Linked DNA regions of Skermanella sp. TT6. The protein of the gene in region 2 interacts with the protein of the main gene of each other region in a pairwise test. Links are inferred from orthologs where the notes say so. Each region holds a gene or a part of one and is shown on either strand. Other genes may lie near its edges.

What was found.
Region 1: the proteins of IGS68_RS03920 (region 2) and def interact in binary tests that used the Escherichia coli proteins (3 or more experiments, as listed by UniProt). The link is inferred for Skermanella sp. TT6 from one-to-one orthologs.

The regions. Positions count from the first base shown.
Region 1 is NZ_CP067420.1:351,732-362,223, forward strand. Bases 7,767-10,492 are described here. They hold def (peptide deformylase), read right to left. Parts: upstream 9,526-10,492; coding sequence 9,007-9,525; downstream 7,767-9,006. Other genes in these bases: fmt (methionyl-tRNA formyltransferase), read right to left, coding at 7,767-8,155; IGS68_RS01700 (class I SAM-dependent methyltransferase), read right to left, coding at 8,177-9,004; IGS68_RS01710 (DNA recombination protein RmuC), read right to left, coding at 9,614-10,492. Also shown: 5-oxoprolinase subunit PxpB, read left to right, coding at 1-531; IGS68_RS01665 (5-oxoprolinase subunit C family protein), read left to right, coding at 536-1,558; IGS68_RS01670 (hypothetical protein), read right to left, coding at 1,663-2,262; thrC (threonine synthase), read left to right, coding at 2,438-3,865; IGS68_RS01680 (M16 family metallopeptidase), read left to right, coding at 3,862-5,124; IGS68_RS01685 (GNAT family N-acetyltransferase), read left to right, coding at 5,173-5,763; tRNA pseudouridine(38-40) synthase TruA, read right to left, coding at 6,459-7,223; more of fmt, read right to left, coding at 7,220-7,766. UniProt on the Escherichia coli protein: Removes the formyl group from the N-terminal Met of newly synthesized proteins. Requires at least a dipeptide for an efficient rate of reaction. N-terminal L-methionine is a prerequisite for activity but the enzyme has broad specificity at other positions.
Region 2 is NZ_CP067420.1:831,093-841,857, forward strand. What follows is about bases 7,767-10,765. They hold IGS68_RS03920 (aspartate-semialdehyde dehydrogenase), read left to right. Parts: upstream 7,767-8,755; coding sequence 8,756-9,775; downstream 9,776-10,765. Other genes in these bases: IGS68_RS03910 (hypothetical protein), read right to left, coding at 7,976-8,239; IGS68_RS03915 (Mpo1-like protein), read right to left, coding at 8,236-8,586; pdxY (pyridoxal kinase PdxY), read right to left, coding at 10,062-10,765. In the rest of the region: IGS68_RS03875 (DNA topoisomerase), read right to left, coding at 1-846; IGS68_RS03880 (hypothetical protein), read left to right, coding at 1,045-2,169; phosphoserine phosphatase SerB, read right to left, coding at 2,186-3,097; tRNA (adenosine(37)-N6)-dimethylallyltransferase MiaA, read left to right, coding at 3,157-4,098; IGS68_RS03895 (acetolactate synthase 3 large subunit), read left to right, coding at 4,262-6,037; ilvN (acetolactate synthase small subunit), read left to right, coding at 6,102-6,650; ilvC (ketol-acid reductoisomerase), read left to right, coding at 6,741-7,760.

The DNA.
Region 1 (10,492 bases), 480 kb from region 2 along the record:
CTGGCGGCCCTTGGACCCGCTTCCGACGGCGGGAAGGCCGAGGCGCGGCGCTGGACCATCCCGGTCGCCTATGGCGGCGAGCACGGCATCGACCTGGAGGAGGTCGCCCGCCACCACGGCATCACGGCGGAGGAGGTCGTCCGGCTCCACCTCTCGGGCGACTACCGGGTCTACATGATCGGGTTCGCGCCCGGTTTCGCCTATCTGGGCGGATTGCCGGAAGCGCTGCATACGCCGCGCCGGCGCGATCCCCGGATGAGGGTGCCGGCCGGGACCATCTCTATCGGCGGCATGCAGGCCGCGGTCTGCTCGACCCCGATCCCGTCGGGATGGCACCTGCTGGGGCGGACGCCGGTCCGCGGCTTCGACCTGCGCCGGCCCGACCCCTTCCTGTTCCGGCCCGGGGACCGGATCCGCTTCGTCCGGATCGACGCGGAAGAGTTCGGCCGGTTGGACGCGCTGGCGGAGGCCGGCGGCTACCTGCCGGAGCCGGACGGACCTGCCGGCGGGTCCGCCGGAGGGGAGGATTGAGCCGATGGCCGATCTGATCGTCCTCCAGCCCGGTCCCCAGGCCACGATCCAGGATCTCGGCCGCGTCGGCTGGCAGCGCTTCGGCGTCGCCGCGGCCGGAGCCATGGATCCGCCGTCGTTGCGCGCCGCCAACCTGCTGGCCGGCAATCCGCCCGGCGCCGCCGCGGTCGAGTTCACCCTGGCGGGCGGGGAGTACGAGGCGGAGGGAGCGACGGTGCGCCTGGCCGTCGCGGGCGGGGATTTCCAGGTCGCCGTGGACGGCGAGCCGGTGCCGCCCTGGACCGGCTTCGACCTGGAGCCGGGGCGGCGCCTGAGGATCGGCGCCGCCGGCGACGCGCTGCGCGGATACCTGGCCGTCGGCGGCGGCTTCGCCCTGCCGCCGCAGCTGGGCAGCCTGTCCACCCATGTCCGCTCCGGCCTGGGCGGGCTGGAGGGGAGGGCGCTCCGGGCGGGCGACCGCCTGCCGCTGGCCGCCGGCGCGGTGCCCGCGGGTCCGCCGCTCGCCCTCGACCCGCAGGGACTGCCGCCCCGGCGCGAGGTGCTGCGCGTGGTGCTGGGGCCGCAGGACGATCATTTCACGGCTGCCGGGATCGAGACCTTCCTGACCGGAACCTATGCCGTGACGGCCGATGCCGACCGCATGGGCTATCGGCTGAGCGGGCCGGAGATCGAGCATGCCGGCGGGTTCAACATCATCTCCGACGGGATCGCGGCCGGCAGCGTCCAGGTTCCCGGCACCCGCCAGCCCATCGTGCTGCTGGCCGACCGTCAGCCGACCGGGGGCTATCCCAAGATCGCGACCGTGATAACGCCCGACCTGCCGTCCCTGGCCCAGGCGCGGCCGGGGGGGACTTTCCGGTTTCAGGCCGTCGATCCGGCCGAGGCGGTGGCGATCCGCCAGAGCTGGGAGGCGATGCTCGGCCGGATGGGGGAACGGCTGGCCCCGGCGGGCGCGGGGAGGGAACTGGACAGCGAGCGCCTGCTCGGCATCAACCTGGTGGGCGGCGTGGTGGATGGCCTTGCCTGAGTTGCCGGGCTGGAAAAGGAAGAATTGGCCGCAGATGACGGCGATGGGCAGGGATGTTTCCCGGATTATCCCTGCCCATCGCCGTCATCCGTGGCATGAGAATCTCAGATCCGGTAGCCGGCGCGGAGCGGGGACAGGGGCACGTTGGCGCGGATCGCTTCCAGCATGAAGTAGCGGGTCATCTGGAGCGTGTCGGTGCGCCAGTACAGCTTGTGCAGGTCGTTGACCAGGAAGTCGGGTTCCAGGTTTGCGTAGCAGTAGGTCTCGACCCAGTTCTGGTCCGGCTCGGTGGGGGACGCCGCGTCGCGCCAGCCGATCATCCAGCCGGCATGGCCGGCGCCGGTGGCCCAGCGCTCGAAATGGGGGGCGACCGTGCTGGACCCGATCGGCTTGACCACCGGGATGGAGTAGACCACGACGAAGCGCCGGACGTTCAGCTGCATCTTCATCAGCAGGTCCTCGCCGAAGGCGTGGATCAGGTAGGCGGCGTCCGAGGTGCCGGTCACGTGCCGGGTCTCGACCCGGGCACGGGTCACGTGGGCCAGCTTCGTCGGCCGGGCTTCCTCGCCGAACCGGGGCATGTCGTATTCGACCGACGACAGGATGGACGGCATCTGGACCGTCAGGAACTCCTCGGTTTCCCGCTGGGCGGCATCCAGGCTGAGGTCGGGGGAAATCGCAGGCTGGGGAGCGGGCTGGAGCATCGCCGGAGGGTCCGTTTCTGGGGTGGGCAGGGTACGCCCGCAACAACCCGATCCATGCGCCTTTTGTTTCGCTGCCCTGTTCGATGGAGACGTCCCCGGCCCTTGCGCCCGCACTGGCTCACTGGCTAGTGTACGATGGCCGGCGGACCGGGCACGCACGTGGAGACTATTCAGCTTGCGCTACATCAGCACGCGGGGCGCGGCCCCGACACTCGCCTTCGACGAAGTTCTGCTCGCCGGGCTTGCGCGCGACGGCGGTCTGTACGTGCCTGAGACTTGGCCGACCTTCACGCCCGACGAGATCCGCGCGATGCGCGGGCTTCCCTATGCCGAACTCGCGGTCCGGGTCATGGCGCCCTTCCTGGGCGGCCGGGTGACCGAGGCGGAGTTCGCCGGGCTGGTGCGCGACGCCTATGCCGGCTTCGACCATGCCGCCGTGACTCCGCTGGTCCAGCTCGACCAGAGCACCTGGGTGATGGAGCTGTTCCACGGCCCGACCCTGGCCTTCAAGGACGTGGCGCTCCAGCTGCTCGGCCGCCTGTTCGACCATGTGCTGGCCAAGAAGGCCGAGCATGTGACGATCGTGGGCGCCACCTCGGGCGACACGGGGTCGGCGGCGATCGAGGCCTGCCGCGACCGCGAGGCGGTCGACATCTTCATCCTGCACCCCAAGGGCCGCACGTCGGAGGTGCAGCGCCGCCAGATGACGACGGTGCTGTCGGACAATGTCCACAACATAGCGCTGGAAGGCTCGTTCGACGATTGCCAGGACCTGGTCAAGGCGATGTTCAACGACACGTCCTTCCGGGACGAGCAGAACCTGTCGGCGGTCAACTCGATCAACTGGGCCCGCATCATGGCCCAGATCGTCTATTACTTCGCGGCGGCGATCGAGCTGGGGGCGCCGGACCGGCAGGTCTCCTTCGCCGTGCCGACCGGCAATTTCGGCAATGTCTACGCGGCCTACGGCGCGCGGGCCATGGGGCTGCCGATCCAGCGGCTGGTGGTCGGGACCAACTCCAACGACATCCTGGCGCGTTTCTTCGCCACGGGCACGATGCAGACACAGGCCGTCATGCCGACCATCAGCCCGAGCATGGACATCCAGATCTCCAGCAATTTCGAGCGGCTGCTGTTCGATCTCTACGACCGCGACGGCCCGGCGCTGAACCAGTGCATGGGACGGTTCCGGTCGGGCGGATCCTTCGCCGTGACACCGGCCCAGCTGGAGCGCGCCCGCCTGGTGTTCAACGGCCACAAGGTGGACGAGGAGCTGACCCGCGCGACCATGGCGGAGACCCGCCGGCTGGCCGGCGGCCTGCTGATCGACCCGCACACCGCCGTCGGCCTGGCCGCCGCGCGCGCCGAGCAGCCCCATATCGATCCCGCCGTTCCCCTGGTGGCGCTCGCCTGCGCCCACCCCGCCAAATTCCCCGATGCGGTCGAGCGGGCGACCGGCGTGCGTCCGCCGCTGCCGCCCCGTCTGGCCGATCTCTATGAACGCGAGGAGCGCGTCACCGTGCTGCCCAACGACCTCAGGGCCGTCCAGGCCTTCGTCCGATCCCGAGCCCGCCGCACCGCCGCAGGGCAGAGGAGCGCATGAGTACCATCAAGGTAACGACTCTTCCCAACGGCCTCCGGGTCGCCACCGACAGCATGCCCCATGTGGAGACGACGTCGCTCGGCGTCTGGGTCGGCGTCGGCACCCGCAACGAGCGGGCCGAGGTCAACGGCGTCGCCCATCTGGTCGAGCACATGGTGTTCAAGGGCACGCCGAGCCGGACCGCCTTCGACATCTCCGAGCAGATCGAGGCGGTGGGCGGCCACATGAACGCCTACACCACCCGCGAGCACACGGCCTATTACGCCAAGGTGCTGAAGGAGGACGCGGCCCTCGCCCTCGACGTGATCGGCGACATGCTCCAGCACAGCCTGCTGGACGAGGACGAGCTGGTCCGCGAGCGCGACGTGGTCCTGCAGGAGATCGGGCAGGCCGAGGACACGCCCGACGACATCATCTTCGACCATTTCCAGGCCTGCGCCTTCCCCGACCAGGCGCTCGGCCGCCCGGTGCTGGGACAGCCGGAGATCATCGGCGCGCTGCCGCGCGACGCGCTGGTGGACTATATCGGCGGCAATTATTCCGGCCGGACCATGGTGCTGGCGGCGTCCGGCCGGATCGACCACGGCTGGCTGGTCGCGAAGGCGGCGGAGGTCTTCCGCGACCTGCCGGCTCCGGTGGATCCGGCGGCGCTCGACCCGGCGCGCTATGCCGGCGGCGATTTCCGCGAGGACCGCGACCTGGAGCAGCTGCACATCGTGTTGGGCTTCGAGGGCGTCGGCGTCCACGATCCGGACTATTACGCCCATTCCGTGCTGTCGACCCTGCTGGGCGGCGGCATGTCGTCCCGGCTGTTCCAGGAAGTGCGCGAGAAGCGGGGGCTGGCCTACAGCGTCCATACCTTCTCCGGCGCCTACGAGGACGGCGGCCTGTTCGGCGTCTATGCCGGGACCGGGCCGGAAAAGGTCGGCGAACTGGTGCCGGTGATGTGCGACGAGCTGTGCAAGGTGGCCCTGGACGTCACCGACGAGGAAGTCCGCCGCGCCCGCGCGCAGCTGAAGGCCGGCATGCTGATGGCGCTGGAAAGCACCATGTCGCGCTGCGAGCAGCTGGGCCAGCAGATGGTGATCTTCGACCGTCCCGTGCCGGTCACCGAGATGGTGGAGAAGATCGACGCGGTCGATGCCGCCGCCGTACGCCGCGTCGCCCTCCGGCTGCGCGCCAAGGCGCCGACCGTGACCGCGCTGGGACCCCTGGACGGGCTTGAGGATTATGGGCGGATCGCCGCGCGCCTGTCCTGACGCCGTGTTCACGCCATGGAAGATTCATCCGGGGGATGGCGCAGGGCCGTGATCGGATTGCTGAGGAATGGCCTGATCAGTCCGCCCGCGATACGGCTCGACGGCCAAAGGGTCTCGATCCGGCCGCCGCTGGCGCGCGACTGGCAGGAATGGTCCGACCTGCGCGACCGCAGCCGCGCCTTCCTGACGCCGTGGGAACCGACCTGGCCGGCGGATGCGCTGGCCCGCACCGCCTATCTGCGCCGGCTGCGCCGCCAGCTCATCGAGTGGCGCGACGACGAGGCCTACAGCTTCCTGGCCGTGGAGCGCCGGACCGACCGGGTGGTCGGCGGGATCGGCCTGAGCAACATAAGGCGCGGCGTGGCCCAGACGGGCACGCTGGGCTACTGGGTCGGCGAGACCTATGCCCGGCGCGGCTACATGAGCGAGGCGACCCGCCTGACCCTGGACTTCGCCTTCGGCCAGCTGGGACTTCATCGGATCGAAGCGGCGTGCCTGCCGACCAACGCGCCGAGCCGCGGCCTGCTGGAGAAGGTGGGCTTCCAGTACGAGGGCTATGCAAGGGGTTACCTGCGCATCGACGGCGCCTGGCGCGACCACGTGCTCTACGCGATCCTGCGGGAGGAGTGGCGGGGGTGAGGAACGACACGCTTTGAGTATTCCTCTCAAGATGTCGCATGCGGTCGAATGGGCGTTGATCCAGCGACCGCATACCCCTTATGATCAGGGCATCTTGATCATCCACAGGGACGCGGGGAAAGGCGATGGGGCACTGCAAGACGGAGAATGCATCGTCGTCAGAACGTCAAGAGGAGCAGCACGCCGCGCCCAAAGGTTTGGATGGTATGGAGCCGGGCGTTAGAGTTGTGTTGTCGGAACGTAACAGGGCGGCACTCCTGGTCGTGCTTCAAAAGGTGAAGCAGGAGGCCGACGTAAATGGATGGTTGCCCTATAGGCCTTTCGCCGACTGTAAGTAGAGATATGGAATGGCGAGGGTCCCTCGGTGGTCCGCAAGCGACCATAGAGAGCTCCTGTCATTTCACAGGAGCCGATTTGAGCGCCAGTGAGAAGGCGACTATAGACCAAATCGTTGAGTCTTTAAGAATAAGGCCATCCTTCTCTGGGGATATTCATATCTGGGGTTTTGATTATGGAGATATGCATATTCGTCGCTCCGGCGGAGTATATGTAATGTATCAATTATTTAGAACTGTGTTCCCACGAGCAGGCGAAGTAAGAATTTCTCCTTATCATGTCGTTCTTTGGCATTGCGGTCATTGCCGCCAGGATGATGGCTATCTTTGGATTGATTGCCTGCCAGAGCCGATGAGGCTCTAACGTCCCTGATTGTTATCTGCTGTTCCGTACACCACGTCCGTGAAATAGAGCCCGTCCGGCGGCGCCGTGGGACCGCCTTTCGAGCGGTCGCGTGCCTCAAGGGCGGTGCGGACGCGCTCGACCGGCCAGCGGCCTTCGCCGACCAGGACAAGGGTACCGGTGATGTTGCGGATCTGGTGGTGCAGGAAGGAGCGGGCGCGGGCGGTGATGCGGATCTCGGGGCCGGAGCGGGTCACGGTCAGCACGTCGAGGGTCTTCACCGGCGATTTCGCCTGGCACAGGCTGGCGCGGAAGGTCGTGAAGTCGTGGCGGCCGATCAGGATCCTGGCGGCCGCGTCCATGGCCTCGGCGTCCAGGGGGCGGCCGATCTGCCAGGCGCGGCCGTCGTCCAGGGCCAGCGGGGCGCGGCGGTTGACGATGCGGTAGACATAGCCACGCTCGACGGCGGACATTCGGGCGTGGAAATCGTCCGGGACCGGTTCGGCGTCGAGCACCGCGATGGGAGCCGGCCGCAGGTGGAAGTTCAGCCCGTCGCGGATGGCGCGCTGGGTCAGGACCTTCCCCAGGTCGAAATGGGCGGTCTGCCCCAGCGCGTGTACGCCCGCGTCCGTACGGCCGGCGCCATGGACGCGTACGGTCTCGCCCGACAGCTTCTCGACGGCTTCCTCCAGACATTGCTGGATCGACGGACCGTTGTCCTGGCGCTGCCAGCCGACGAATCCGCGGCCGTCATACTCGACGGTGATCTTCCAGCGGCTCATGGTGCCGTCAGCGCGGTCCCGACCGGCAGCTGGAAACCGCGCAGGAAGGCGTCGCCGTCCACCGCCGCCTTGCCGGGCCGCTGCACGCGGGTCAGGCGGATGGCACCTTCCACGCAGGCCACGGTTAGGCGACCGTCCAGCAGGGTGCCGGGAGCGGCGCCGGACGGATTGCCGGCCGCTTCGGCGCCCAGCACCTTGATCCGCTCCTTGCCCAGGTCGAACCAGACGCCGGGCCAGGGATTGAGCGCCCGCACCTGACGCTCCGTCTCGGCGGCGGAACGGTTCCAGTCCAGCCTGCCGTCCTCGCGGGTCAGCTTGGCGGCATAGGTGACGCCTTCCTCCGGCTGCGGGACCGGCGTCAGGCTCCCGGCGGCCACGCCGTCCAGGGCCTTCACGATCAGGTCGGCGCCCAGGACGGCCAGCGCGTCGTGCAACTCGACGGCGGTCGTCCGTTCCGTGATCGGAACATTGCCCTTCAGCAGCATCGGCCCGGTGTCCAGGCCGGCATCCATCCGCATGATGGTGACGCCGGTCTCGGCATCTCCCGCCAGCAGGGCGCGGTGGATCGGGGCGGCTCCGCGCCAGCGCGGCAGCAGGGATGCGTGGATGTTCAGGCAGCCGAGGCGCGGCGCGTCCAGGATCGGCTGCGGCAGGATCAGCCCGTAGGCGGCGACCACGGCGCAGTCCAGGCCGAGGGCGTCGAAGTCGGCCTGGGCCTCGGCAGTGCGCAGCGACTTGGGCGTCCGGACCGGGATGCCGCGCTCCTCCGCCAGCACGTGGACGGGCGAGCGCTGAGTCTGGTGGCCGCGACCGGCGGGCCGGGGCGGCTGGCTGTAGACGCAGGCGATCTCGTGGCCGGCGTCGATCAGGGCGCGGAGGCCGACCGCCGCGAACTCGGGCGTGCCCATGAAGGCGAGGCGAAGAGGGGTCATGTCCGGGTCCTCCAACTCGGGTCAGCGAAGGTGCGGCTTCTGGAACACGGCGACCATGCGCCAGGCTTCCTCCGGATCGTCGATCGCGACGTCCAGGTCGAGCCCGCCGAACCAGGCGACCGCCTCCAGGCATCCGCTCGCCCGCGCCAGCGCGTCCAGTTCCTGCACCGTGAAACGGCGCTGGAAAGCCTTGTCGCGGATCACCTGCTTGCGCCCGCCCTCCCAGATGGTCAGCGTCGTGGTCACCTGGGCGACCTGGCTGACCGGGTCGAGGCTGTCGCCCGGCGATCCCCAGCGGACCCGAACCCGCGTGCCATCGCGGGTGACCTCCCAGCCGTCCTCGGTCGCGTCGTCGATGTTGAACAGCTCGCGCGGGTGGGGCAGCTCGACGATCAGCACGCCGCCGGGAGCCAGTGCCTCGGAGACCCGTTGCAGGCAAGAGATGACGGCGCTGTTGGTCAGCAGGCACGCGGCCGAGCCCAGCAGGAGCAGCGCCATGTCGACCGGCCGGTCCAGCGCGAAGCCGGTCATGTCGCCCTCCTGGTAAGCGATCTCGACCCCGGCCGCCGCGGCCTTTTCGGTGCCGTAACGGACCATGGCCGGCTCGCGGTCGAGCGCCGCCGCCCACAGGCCGCGGCCCGCCAGTTCGATCGCGTGGTTCGCCGGCCCCGCCGCCAGTTCGAGCACGCTTTCCGGGGCGCGGCCCAAGTGCCGGGCCGCGACGGCGGCCAGGAAATCGCACTCCTGCGCGAAGTCGCGATAGGCGAAGGCGATGTCGTAGTAGCGCGCGGCGCCGTAGATGCGGCCGTGCTGCGACTGGCCGGACGGCGTTTCGGAGGTATCGGCCAAAATCAGACCGTTTCCTGCGACCGCTTCTGTTTCTGGAGCTTGCGCAGGATCATGTTGCGCTTCAGGAGCGACAGGTGATCGATGAACAGCACGCCGTTCAGGTGGTCGATCTCGTGCTGGATGCAGGTCGCCAGCAGGTTGTCGGCGTCCAGCTCCCGCACCTCGCCGTCGCGGTCCAGGTAGCGCAGGCGCACCTGCTTCGGCCGCGTCACGTCGGCGTAATGGTCGGGCAGGGAGAGGCAGCCCTCGTTATGGACCGACTTCTCGTCGGACTGCCACAGGATCTCCGGGTTCGCCATGGCGAAGGGCTGGGGCTTCTCCTCCTTCTCCGCCACGTCCACGACGATCACCCGCTTCAGGATGCCGATCTGGGGTGCCGCCAGGCCGATGCCCGGCGCCTTGTACATGGTCTCCAGCATGTCGTCCATCAGGGTGGCGATGGAGCCGTCGACGGATTCGACCGGCTTCGCCTTGGTCTTGAGGACGGGATCGGGCGCGATGATGATGGGGCGGATGGCCATGGAGCCCTGTAGCGAATTCGGTCTATTGCGGGATGACTGTTGCAAATATGATTTCCGGGGCCGTGCGTCAAGCCGCAAGCTGGCCAGTTCAGGGCAGCGGGGCGGGCAGCCGCCATTCCTGGGCCTGGAGGCTTCGCGGCGCCTGGTCGAGCGGCTGGAGTTCCGGCAGTTCCGCGTTGTTCGGCGCCACGTGGAGGTCGCGGAACCGCCGGGCGCTGACCAGCACGCGGGTCTCCAGGGTGCCGACCGCGCCGTTGTAGCAGTCCACCGCCTTGCCGAGCTGGCTGCCCAGCCGGTCCATGTGGCCGCCCAGGTCGCCCAGCCGCTTGTAGAGCTCTGCGCCCAGGTCGCTGATCTCTCGCGCGTTGCGGGCCAGGTGCTCCTGCCGCCAGCCATAGGCGACGGCCCGCAGCAGCGCTATCAGCGTGGTCGGCGTCGCCAGGATCACGCCGTTGTCGATGCCGGCCTCGATCAGGCCGGGGTCGTGCTCCAGCGCGGCGCTGAAGAAGTTCTCGCCGGGCAGGAACAGCACGACGAATTCGGGCGAGGCGGCGAACTGGTCCCAGTAGGCCTTGCCGCCCAGCTGCTTCATGTGCTCCCGCACGTGGCGGGCATGCCGGACCAGGGCGTCGCGCCGGCCGGCGTCCTCGGCCGAGCCGGTCGCGTCGAGATAGGCTTCCACCGGGGCCTTGGCATCCACCACGATGGTCTTGTTGCCCGGCAGCTTGACCACCATGTCGGGTCGCAGCTTGTTGCCCTGGTCGCCGGTCACCGTCTGCTGCTCGAAGAAGTCGCAATGGTCGACCATGCCGGCCATCTCGACCACGCGCTTCAGCTGGATCTCGCCCCAGCGGCCGCGCGCGACGGGGGAGCGCAGCGCCCGGACGAGGTTGGCCGTCTCCCCGCGCAGTTCGCGCTGGCTGTCCAGCAGGGAGAGCACCTGCTGCTTCAGCCCCTCGTAGGCGCC
Region 2 (10,765 bases):
GCCCCAGCGCTGGCCGCAGGTCTTCTGGAGCGCGGGCAGGTCGAACAGGCGGGGGGGACCCTGCCGCTTCTCCTCCACCGTCACCGCCAGGGGGCCCCGGCAGCCTTCGGCGGCGGCGGCGATCGCCTCCGCCCGGGCGCGGTCCTTGATCCGGTCCTTGGGCGGCGGGGCGTGGCGCATCAGGAAGGTGCCGGCCTCCACCGTCGCGGTGGCCGTGACCTCGAAATAATCCTCCGGCTTGAAGTCCAGGATCTCCAGCTCGCGCAGGCAGACGATCGCCAGGGTCGGCGTCTTGACCCGGCCGATCCCGATGACGCCCTTGACGCCCGGGGCCAGCAGGGTCGTGGTTGCGGTGCGCGTCAGGGACAGGTTGAAGATCTGGTCGGCCTGCTGGCGCGCGACCGCCGCCTCGTAGACGGGCCGCAGCTCCGCGTTGGGCTTCAGCCGGTCGAAGGCGTCGCGGATCGTCTTTGGGTCCTGCGCGGTGAAGATGGCGCGCAGCACCGGCCCGCGGAACCCGACATGCTCCAGGATCTCCTGCCCGATCAGCTGGCCCTCGCGGTCGCAGTCGGTCGCCAGGATCACCCGGTCGCACGCCTTGAGGGCCGACGCGATGGCCTGGAACTTGGCCGGCTTGTTGCCGTTCGGGTCCGGCCGAGTCGGGTACAGCCCGTCGGGCTTGAGCAGGGCCGAGGACCAGCGCTTCCAGGCGGGATTGACCTCGTCCGGCTCGGCCAGCCGCAGCAGGTGCCCCTCCGCCGGCAGGATGCGGCCGAACCGGTCGCCCAGCGCGGCGCGCAGGTCTTTGGCCTGACTGGATTTTTCCGTGATGATGACGGTCGCCATGGGAAAGCACGCCGGGCTGTGATGACGGGGCGATAATAGGGCGTGCGAGCAAACAAAGCAAGAACATCGGCGGGCGGTTGCGACCCGCCGCGGTCCTGCTACACGTCATGATGGCGCTTCAGAATGGATTAACACATTTATTTATATTTCGACTGGTATCGCATATTCTTTCGGTTGCCATTTCCTGGGAGATACTCCGTGACGGACATATCGGTCAACAGATTAGCCCAACTGGCGGCCGCCAACGGCTCGCCCGAAGCGGAGTGGAGCGAGGTCACCCTGACACAGCGGATCGCCCTGGAATGCGACGCCATGGCCCGGCATGCGCTGAGCACCGGGCTGGCCATCCCGGAGCCGCTGATGCAGCGGCTGGACACGATCGAGACCGCAGCGACCGTGGGCGGCGTCCCGGCCGCGACGCTCGCCGCCCTGCACGCCCAACTGGCCAAGGTGGTGGCGCCGGCGTCGCCGCGGACGATCTACCTGCTCCAAATCGACCGGGCACGGAACAGCTTCATGTCGTGCCTCGGTCCCCTGCCGGCGATCCGGCGGCTGGTGGCCGGCACCGCGCTGTTCACCCTGATGTTCGTGCTGACCAGCCTGTCCGACGCGGTCAGCGTCAAGAACCTCGCCTCCGACATCTACTCGATGAGCGGATTGGACAGCCTTCTGGTCCTGGCCTTCCTGATGAGCGCCGCGGCCATGGGCGGCTGCTTCCATGCCCTGTTCACCGCCCATTCCTATATCGGGGCCGGCACCTATGACCCGCACTTCGAGTCGTCCTACTGGATCCGCATCGGGCTCGGCGTGATCGCCGGGCTCGTCCTGTCCCAGATGATCCCGATCGGGCCGGAGGTCGACCAGACGACCGGAGCGATCACCTCGGGCTCGGCGGCTGCCACTTTCAGCAAGCCGCTGCTGGCCCTGCTCGGCGGCTTCTCGGCGACGCTGGTCTACACGATCCTGCAGCGGCTGGTGGACACCGTCGAGTCCCTGTTCAGGCAGAAGGCCGACGCGGCGACGGCTCCCGTCCGCGGCACGGCACCGGCGGGTTCGGACATCGCCCCGGCGGCGCCTGCCCCGGCTCCGGCGGCGGACGGCGCCCCGGGCAACCTGGCGACCAGCGCCGCCGCGGTGGCGGCGGTCGCCGCCGCGACGACCGCCGCGGCCGCCGCCATGATGCCCGCCGCGGCGGAGCCAGAGGCGGCTTCTCCGGCGGACGCCCAAACGGCGGACGCCCAAACGGCGGACGCTCAGCCCCCGCAGCCGGCCGAGCCGTCCGCCGCTCCGGATGCCGCGGACGCGGAGCGGAAGTCGGCGTGACGGAAAGCGCCGGGTCTCAGGAGGTCCGGCGGGGCGCCTGGATCTCCTCGGCGCGATAGCCCTGGGCGTAGAGCAGCGCGGTCAGGTCGGAGCGCTCCACCCGCGCCCGCGCCTGGGCCGCCACCGCCGGCTTGGCGTGGAACGCGACGCCCAGCCCGGCGGCCTGGAGCATCGGCAGGTCGTTGGCGCCGTCGCCCACCGCGATGGATTCCCGGAGCGGGATCCGGTGGGCGCCGGCGACCCGGATCAGGGCGGCCACCTTGGCGTCCTTGTCCAGGATCGGCTCGACCGCCCGGCCGCTCAGCCGTCCGTCCGCGATCTCGAAATCGTTGGCCTGGTCCTCGTCGAACCCGACCTCGGCGCGCACCCGCTCGGTGAAGAACTTGAAGCCGCCGGACACCAGGGTACAGTAGGCGCCGTTCGCCTTCATGGTCGCGACCAGCGCCAGCGCGCCCGGCATCAGCTCGACCCGGCCGTAGACCTGCTCCAGCGCCTCCACCGGCAGGTCCTTGAGGAGCGCCACCCGCTCGCGCAGCGCGTCCTTGAAGTCGATCTCGCCGTTCATCGCGCGCCAGGTGATCCCGGCGATCAGGTCCTTGAGCCCGACCAGCTCGGCCAGCTCGTCCAGCATCTCCTGCCGGATGATGGTGGACTCCATGTCGGCGACCAGCAGCCGCTTGCGGCGGCCCTCGGCCGGCTGGGTGATCAGGTCCACCGGGCGCCCGGGCAAGGCGGTGTGGAGCGCCGCGTCGGCCTGGTCGCAGTTGAGCCCGTCGAACGGGATGTCGCAGGCGACGCCGGGAGCGAGCCAGTCCGGGGCGCCGGTTTCGGCCCCCAGGTCCTTCAGGGCGGCGCGCGCGGCGCCGACCGTGCTATCGTCCAGGTCGGCGGCGGCGGGATCGGCGATCAGGGTCAGGACATTGTTCATGGAAGCATCCGCGGGCGAGGGTCGGCCGCCTTTATGAAATGTCTCACCAAGCGTTGTCCATGCCCGATAAACCCGTAATCGTCGTCGGCGGACCTACCGCCAGCGGCAAATCCGCGCTGGCGCTCGATCTGGCCGAGGAATTCGGCGGTACCGTCGTCAATGCCGACAGCATGCAGATCTACGCCGAGCTGCCGGTCCTGACCGCCCGGCCGACCGCGGAGGACGAGGCGCGGGCGCCGCACCGGCTCTACGGCGCGCTGCCGGCGTCGGAGCGCTGCTCGGCGGCGCGCTGGCGGGCGCTGGCCCTGGCGGAGATCGCCGAGGCCCGCGGCTCCGGCCGGTTGCCGATCGTGGTCGGCGGCACCGGCCTCTATATCCGGGCCCTGATGGACGGGCTGGCCGACATCCCGCCGATCCCCGAGGCGGTCCGCGCCTCCGTGCGGGAGCGGCGGGAGGCGCTGGGCGCCGCCGGCCTGCACGCGCTGCTGGCCGAACGCGACCCCGCCACGGCGGCCCGCCTGAAACCGGGCGACGGCCAGCGCCTGGGCCGCGCGCTGGAGGTGCTGGAGGCGACCGGCCGGTCGATCACCGACTGGCAGTCCGACCCGGCGGCCGGCCCGCCGCCCGGCCTGCGCTTCGTGCCGTTCGTGGTCGATCCGCCGCGCGATGCGCTGTACGCCGCCTGCGACCGGCGCTTCGACGTCATGATGGAGCACGGCGCGCTGGACGAGGTCCGCGCGCTGCTGGAGCTGGACCTCGCCCCCGGCCTGCCGGCCCTGAAGGCGCTGGGCGTGCCCGAGCTTTCGGCCTATCTGCGCGGCGAGGCCGGGCTGGAGGAGGCGGTCGCCGCCGCCAAGACCTCGACGCGGCGCTATGCCAAACGGCAGGGCACCTGGTTCCGCCACCAGCTCGGCCCGGCGCATGGCAGCCATGTGATTAATGCGCAAGATTCGGAAAGCATGCAACAAACGGTTCGCAACATAATTCGCAAAATGGGTTGACCCTGGAAAATGTTTTGATTAGGTTGCGGCTTCCCGGCCCTCGGCACTGCCCCGGGCCGAAGTGCCAACTTGCTGAATTTCCTGAGAAACAACGGGATTTTCATAGACGGAGACGAGGCATCCGCGGTGCGCGCGGGTGCGCTACATACGAAGGTAGTCAAAGATGTCCGAGAACAAGCTGACCGGTGCGGAGATCGTCATCAAGTCCCTGAAGGACCAGGGCGTAGACGTCATTTTCGGCTATCCCGGCGGCGCGGTACTTCCGATCTATGACGCCCTGTTCAAGCAGAACGACCTGCGCCACATCCTGGTGCGTCACGAACAGGCGGCTGTCCATGCGGCGGAAGGTTATGCGCGCTCGACCGGCAAGGTCGGCGTCGTTCTCGTAACGTCCGGCCCCGGCGCCACCAACGCGGTCACCGGCCTGACCGACGCGCTGATGGACAGCATTCCGATCGTGTGCCTGAGCGGCCAGGTGCCGACCCACCTGATCGGCAACGACGCCTTCCAGGAAGCCGACACGACCGGCATCACCCGGCCCTGCACCAAGCACAATTACCTGGTCAAGGACGTCGCCAACCTGGCGCGGACCATGCACGAGGCCTTCTGGGTCGCGAAGAGCGGCCGGCCCGGCCCGGTCGTGATCGACATCCCCAAGGACGTGCAGTTCGCCGACGGCCCGTACGTGCCGCCGAACGAGGTCAGGCACAAGACCTACCGCCCGCAGGTCAAGCCGGAGATCGCCCGCGTCGAGGAGGCGGTCGAGCTGATCGCCAACGCCAAGCGGCCGATCTTCTACACCGGCGGCGGCGTGATCAATTCCGGCCCGCTGGCGTCCAAGCTGCTGACCCAGTTCGTCCGCATGACGGGCTATCCCTGCACCAACACCCTGATGGGTCTGGGCGCCTATCCGGCGTCTGACCCGCAGTTCCTGGGCATGCTGGGCATGCACGGCACCTACGAGGCCAACCTGGCGATGCACGGGTGCGACGTGATGATCAATATCGGCGCGCGGTTCGACGACCGCGTGACCGGCAAGCTGTCGGAGTTCTCGCCCGGCAGCAAGAAGATCCACGTCGACATCGATCCCAGCTCGATCAACAAGAACGTCCGGGTGGACGTGCCGATCGTCGGCGACTGCGCCCATGTGCTGGAAGACATGATCCGCATCTGGAAGGCGCGGCAGAAGCGTCCGGACAAGGAGGCGCTGAAGCAGTGGTGGGCCCAGATCGCCGAGTGGCGGGGCCGCGACTGCCTGCGCTACATCCACACCGACCCGGTGATCAAGCCGCAATACGCCCTTGAGCGGCTGCGCGAGCTGACCCGGAACCGCGACACCTACATCACGACCGAGGTCGGCCAGCACCAGATGTGGGCCGCCCAGTTCATCCCCTTCGAGGAGCCGAACCGCTGGATGACCTCGGGCGGGCTGGGCACCATGGGCTACGGCCTGCCGGCCGCCATCGGCACCCAGATCGCCCACCCCGACGCGCTGGTGGTGGACGTCTCCGGCGAGGCGTCCTTCATGATGAACATGCAGGAGATGGCGACCGCCGTGCAGTACCGGCTGCCGATCAAGGTGCTGATCCTGAACAACCAGTACATGGGCATGGTCCGCCAGTGGCAGGAGCTGCTGCACGGCAGCCGCTATTCCGAGAGCTACAGCGAGGCCCTGCCCGACTTCGTCAAGCTGGCTGAAGCCTTCGGCGGCGTCGGACTGCGCGCCACCAAGGTGTCGGAGGTCGATTCCGTGCTTCAGGAGATGATCGACATCCGCCGCCCGGTGATCGTCGACATGTGCGTGGACCAGAAGGAAAACTGCTTCCCCATGATCCCCGGCGGCCGCGCCCACAACGAGATCCTGCTGGGTCCGGCGGACCAGCAGGGCGAGAGCATGCAGCGGGACAGCACTCCCGAGGAAGGCATGGTCCTGGTATAAGGCGCCGCTTTCCGCGGTCGAAAGACCGGTCCCGCGACGGCGCGGGGCCGGTCGCCATGCGCCGATGCCAAGCCGTCCCCATGCCATTCCTCCTGGAGCCCGTCCCGTGGAACCCAACATCGAAAAGCACACCATCTCCGTCCTGGTCGATAACGAGCCGGGTGTGCTCGCCCGCGTCATCGGCCTGTTCTCCGGCCGGGGCTACAATATCGAAAGCCTGACCGTCGCCGAGGTGGATGCCGAGCAGCAGGTCTCTCGCATCACCATCGTGACCAGCGGCACCCGCATGATCATCGAGCAGATCAAGAACCAGCTCGACCGGCTGGTTCCGGTCCACCGGGTGCGCGACCTGACCGACGAAGGCCCCTTCATCGAGCGCGAGCTGGCGCTGATCAAGGTGGCGGGCACCGGCGATCGGCGCATCGAGAGCCTGCGCATCGCCGACATCTTCAAGGCCCGCGTGGTCGATGCCACGCTCAACTCCTTCGTGTTCGAAATGACGGGCACGGCGGCCGAACTGGACGACTTCATCGGTCTGATGCGTCAGCTCGGGCTGGTCGATGTCAGCCGGACCGGCGCCGCCGCCATCTCCAAAGGCGCCGCCAGCCTGTAACTACGAAAGCGCGGAACTTCCCCCAGCCCCAAACCCGGCCTATTGTGCCCGGAATTAACCGACTGTAGCGAAAACCGAGGAACATCCACCATGCGCGTCTATTACGATCGTGATGCCGACGTCAACCTGATCAAGGGCAAGAAGGTCTGCATCGTCGGCTACGGCAGCCAGGGCCACGCCCATGCCAACAATCTGCGCGACAGCGGCGTAAAGGACGTGATCGTCGGCGCCCGCCCGGGCAGCCCCAGCGGCGCCAAGGCCGAGGCCGCCGGCTTCACCGTCATGACCCCGGCCGAGGCCGCCAAGGTCGCCGACGTGATCATGGTGCTGACCCCCGACGAACTCCAGGCCGACCTGTACCGCGACCATCTCGCGCCGAACATGAAGGAAGGCGCCGCCCTGGCCTTCGCCCACGGCCTGAACATCCACTTCAACCTGATCGAGCCGCGCGCCGACATCGACGTGTTCATGATCGCGCCGAAGGGTCCCGGGCACACCGTCCGCAGCGAATATGTGCGCGGCGGCGGCGTGCCCTCGCTGGTGGCGGTCCACCAGAACGCCTCGGGCAACGCGCTGGAACTGGCGCTGTCCTACGCCTCGGCCAACGGCGGCGGCCGCGCCGGCGTGATCGAGACGACCTTCAAGGAAGAGTGCGAGACCGACCTGTTCGGCGAGCAGGCCGTGCTGTGCGGCGGCCTGACCGCGCTGATCCAGGCCGGCTTCGAGACGCTGGTGGAAGCCGGCTACGCGCCCGAGATGGCCTATTTCGAGTGCCTGCACGAGGTCAAGCTGATCGTCGACCTGATCTACGAGGGCGGCATGGCCAACATGCGCTACTCGATCAGCAACACGGCCGAGTACGGCGACTACACCCGCGGCCCGCGCGTCGTGACGCCGGAGACCAAGGCCGAGATGAAGCGCATCCTGGACGACATCCAGTCCGGCCGCTTCACCCGCGACTGGATCCAGGAGTGCAAGGTCGGCCAGCCCAGCTTCAAGGCCATGCGCCGCCGCAACGCCGAGCACCAGATCGAGGAAGTCGGCGAGAAGCTGCGCGCCATGATGCCCTGGATCTCCGCCAACAAGCTGGTGGACAAGACCAAGAACTGATCGGGGCGTCCTGCGCCGGTGCAGGCGAGGGAACCGGGGGCAACCCCGGTTCCCGGGCTCCGGCAGGCGATCGTCGAAAAAGCAAACCTCCGTCGCCAGAACGACGGTTCCTGACATGGGAAGGTCTGGCATGCGAGGTTGTCGAGCATCTGGGCGGTGGGAAGGCGGTTCTGGGCTGACACACGCGGCCAAAACCGGGGGCTCCCCCATCTCCCTCACGGGAATTTCCGGCTGTTCTCCACCAGCAGCACATACAGTTCCTTGATGAAGTCCTGCTGCTTCAGCCGGCCGAAGGGCAGGTTGTCGCAGGCGAAATCCACCAGCCCGTCCGAGGCCTTGGTCGGCACGATCTCGAACCCGGCCTTGCGCAGCGCGATGATCACCGCCGTCGCCTGCTTCACGTAGTCCTCGTTGAAGAACGACTTGTCCGCGTCCTTGATCGCCAGGGCGATCGTGTCGCGCAAGAGATTGGTGCTCACGCCGGCTCCCGTCTGGAGTGCTGATCCGCATGACGGCGCAGCTCGGCATCCAGCCGTCCCGTCACGAACAGGTAGAACATGCGGAAATCGCTCGCCAAAGACCAGAGCGGATAGGTGAACGTCGCCGGCCGGTTCCGCTCGATCGCCATGTGGCTGATCCAGGCGAAGGCGTAGCCGGAGACGACGGCCGCCAGGACCAGCCAGCCGTTGCCGGTCGCGGCGGCGGCCCCCAGCAGGACCAGCGCCAGCGCGGTGCCGGCGAAGTGGAAGGCCCGGGTGCCCGGCCGGCTGTGCTCGGCCAGATAATGGGGCCAGAACTCGCGATATGTCGAATAGTCGCGCGCCATGTCCGTCCTCCAGGGGCAGCGTCCTCCGGGGACCCATCATGTCGAATCACCCCCGTCCTTGCAAACGGGCGGCGCGGGGCATAAGTCAAGTACCCTTGACGGATAGTCACGGGCGCCGTCCCCGAAGGCGCGCCCGGCCCGATACCCAGAAAAGAAACAGGAACGCATCATGGGCTACAAGGTCGCGGTCATCGGCGCCACCGGCAATGTCGGGCGCGAGATGTTGACCACCCTGGCGGAGCGCAATTTCCCGGTGGACGCCGTCGCCGCCCTCGCGTCGGAAAACTCCATCGGCACCCAGGTCTCCTTCGGCGAGAAGGATATCCTGGACGTCCAGGACCTCGCCCGGTTCGACTTCCGGGGCTGGGACATCGCGCTCTCGTCGCCCGGCGGCAAGGTGTCCGCCCAGTACGCGCCCAAGGCCGCCGCCGCCGGCTGCGTCGTGATCGACAACACGTCCCATTTCCGGATGGAGCCGGACGTGCCCCTGGTCGTGCCGGAGGTCAATCCCGAGGCCCTGGCCGGCTATACCAAGCGCAACATCGTCGCCAATCCCAACTGCTCGACCATCCAGATGGTGGTGGCGTTGAAGCCGCTGCACGACCTCGCCCGCATCAAGCGCATCGTGGTCTCGACCTACCAGTCGGTCTCGGGGGCGGGCCGGGACGGCATGGACGAGCTGTTCAACCAGACCCGCGCCATCTACGTCAACGACCCGGTCGAGAAGCGCAAGTTCGACAAGCAGATCGCCTTCAACGTCATTCCCCACATCGACAGCTTCATGGAGGACGGCACCACCCGGGAGGAGTGGAAGATGATGGTCGAGACCAAGAAGATCCTCGACCCCCGCATCACCGTCACCGCCACCTGCGTGCGGGTGCCGGTCTTCATCGGCCACGCCGAGTCCGTCAACGTCGAGTTCGAACGGCCGATCACGGCGGAGGAGGCGACCGAGGCGCTGCGCGAAGCCCCCGGCATCACCGTGATCGACCACCGCGCCGACGAGGGCTTCGTCACGCCGGTGGAATGCGCCGGCGACGACCCCGTCTTCGTCTCGCGCATCCGGGAAGACTTCTCGGTCGAGAACGGCCTGAACCTCTGGATCGTCGCCGACAACCTGCGCAAGGGCGCCGCCCTCAACGCGGTGCAGATCGCGGAACTCCTGGCAGGCAACTATCTGCGGAAGTAACGGAAGAATTTTCGCCACGGATGACGGCCGATCATCTCCGGGAAGAGGCGGCAGCCCGGCGGAATCGTTCCCAATTCGTCATGGCCGGACTTGATCCACGGCTGTCCGGCACGGCGATTGCTGATCAACCATTGGGAACGTTACTAACGATCGTTTTCTCTTCCGGTTCGTCATCCGCGGGTCAAGCCCGCGGAAGATGGCACGACGAAGAAAGGCTTGCCTGGAGAGCTCCGCCCATCGATCATCCCTGTCCATCGCCGTGATCTGTGGCAAGAACTCCCTTCCCCTACCGCACCTTCGCGACGTCGAAGAGCCGCCCCGGACGCACCAGCTCGTCCTGGGCGGCGATCAGCTGAAGCTCCCGCGTCCCGGCCTTCAGGGTCGCGGCGAAAACGCCGTAGATCGCCGCCGCCGCATGCCCCAGCGCCGCCGCCGGGTCGCCGGTCTCCAGGTATTTCGCCAGGAACACCGCGGCCACGCAGTCGCCCGCCCCGTTGGGCGGCGGGTCCAGCGGCAGGCGGGGCGTCGCCACCACATAGGCGCCGTCCGGCGTGTCCAGCAGCATCTCGATGGTGTCATGGGCCGCCTCGGACCGGGTCAGGCTGGTCAGCAGCACCAGCTTCGGCCCCAGCGCGCGGGCCGCGGCCGCCGCGGCCAGGGCGTCCTCCATCGAGCGGACCTCCCGCCCGGTCAGGAACTCCAGCTCGAACTGGTTGGGGGTGATGATGTCGGCGGCCGGCACGGCATGGGCCTGCATGAAGGTCCGGATGTCCTCGCCGACGAAGAAGCCGCGCCCGACGTCGCCCATCACCGGGTCGCAGCAATAGACCGCCCGGGGATTGCCGGCCCGGACGCGGCGGACCGTCTCGACGATCACCTGGCCCAGGGCCGCCCCGCCCATGTAGCCGGACAGCACGGCGCCGCAGCGGTCCAGGCCGCCGCGCTGGCCGATGCCGTCGATCACGTCCGCGATGTGCCCGGGCGTGAAGA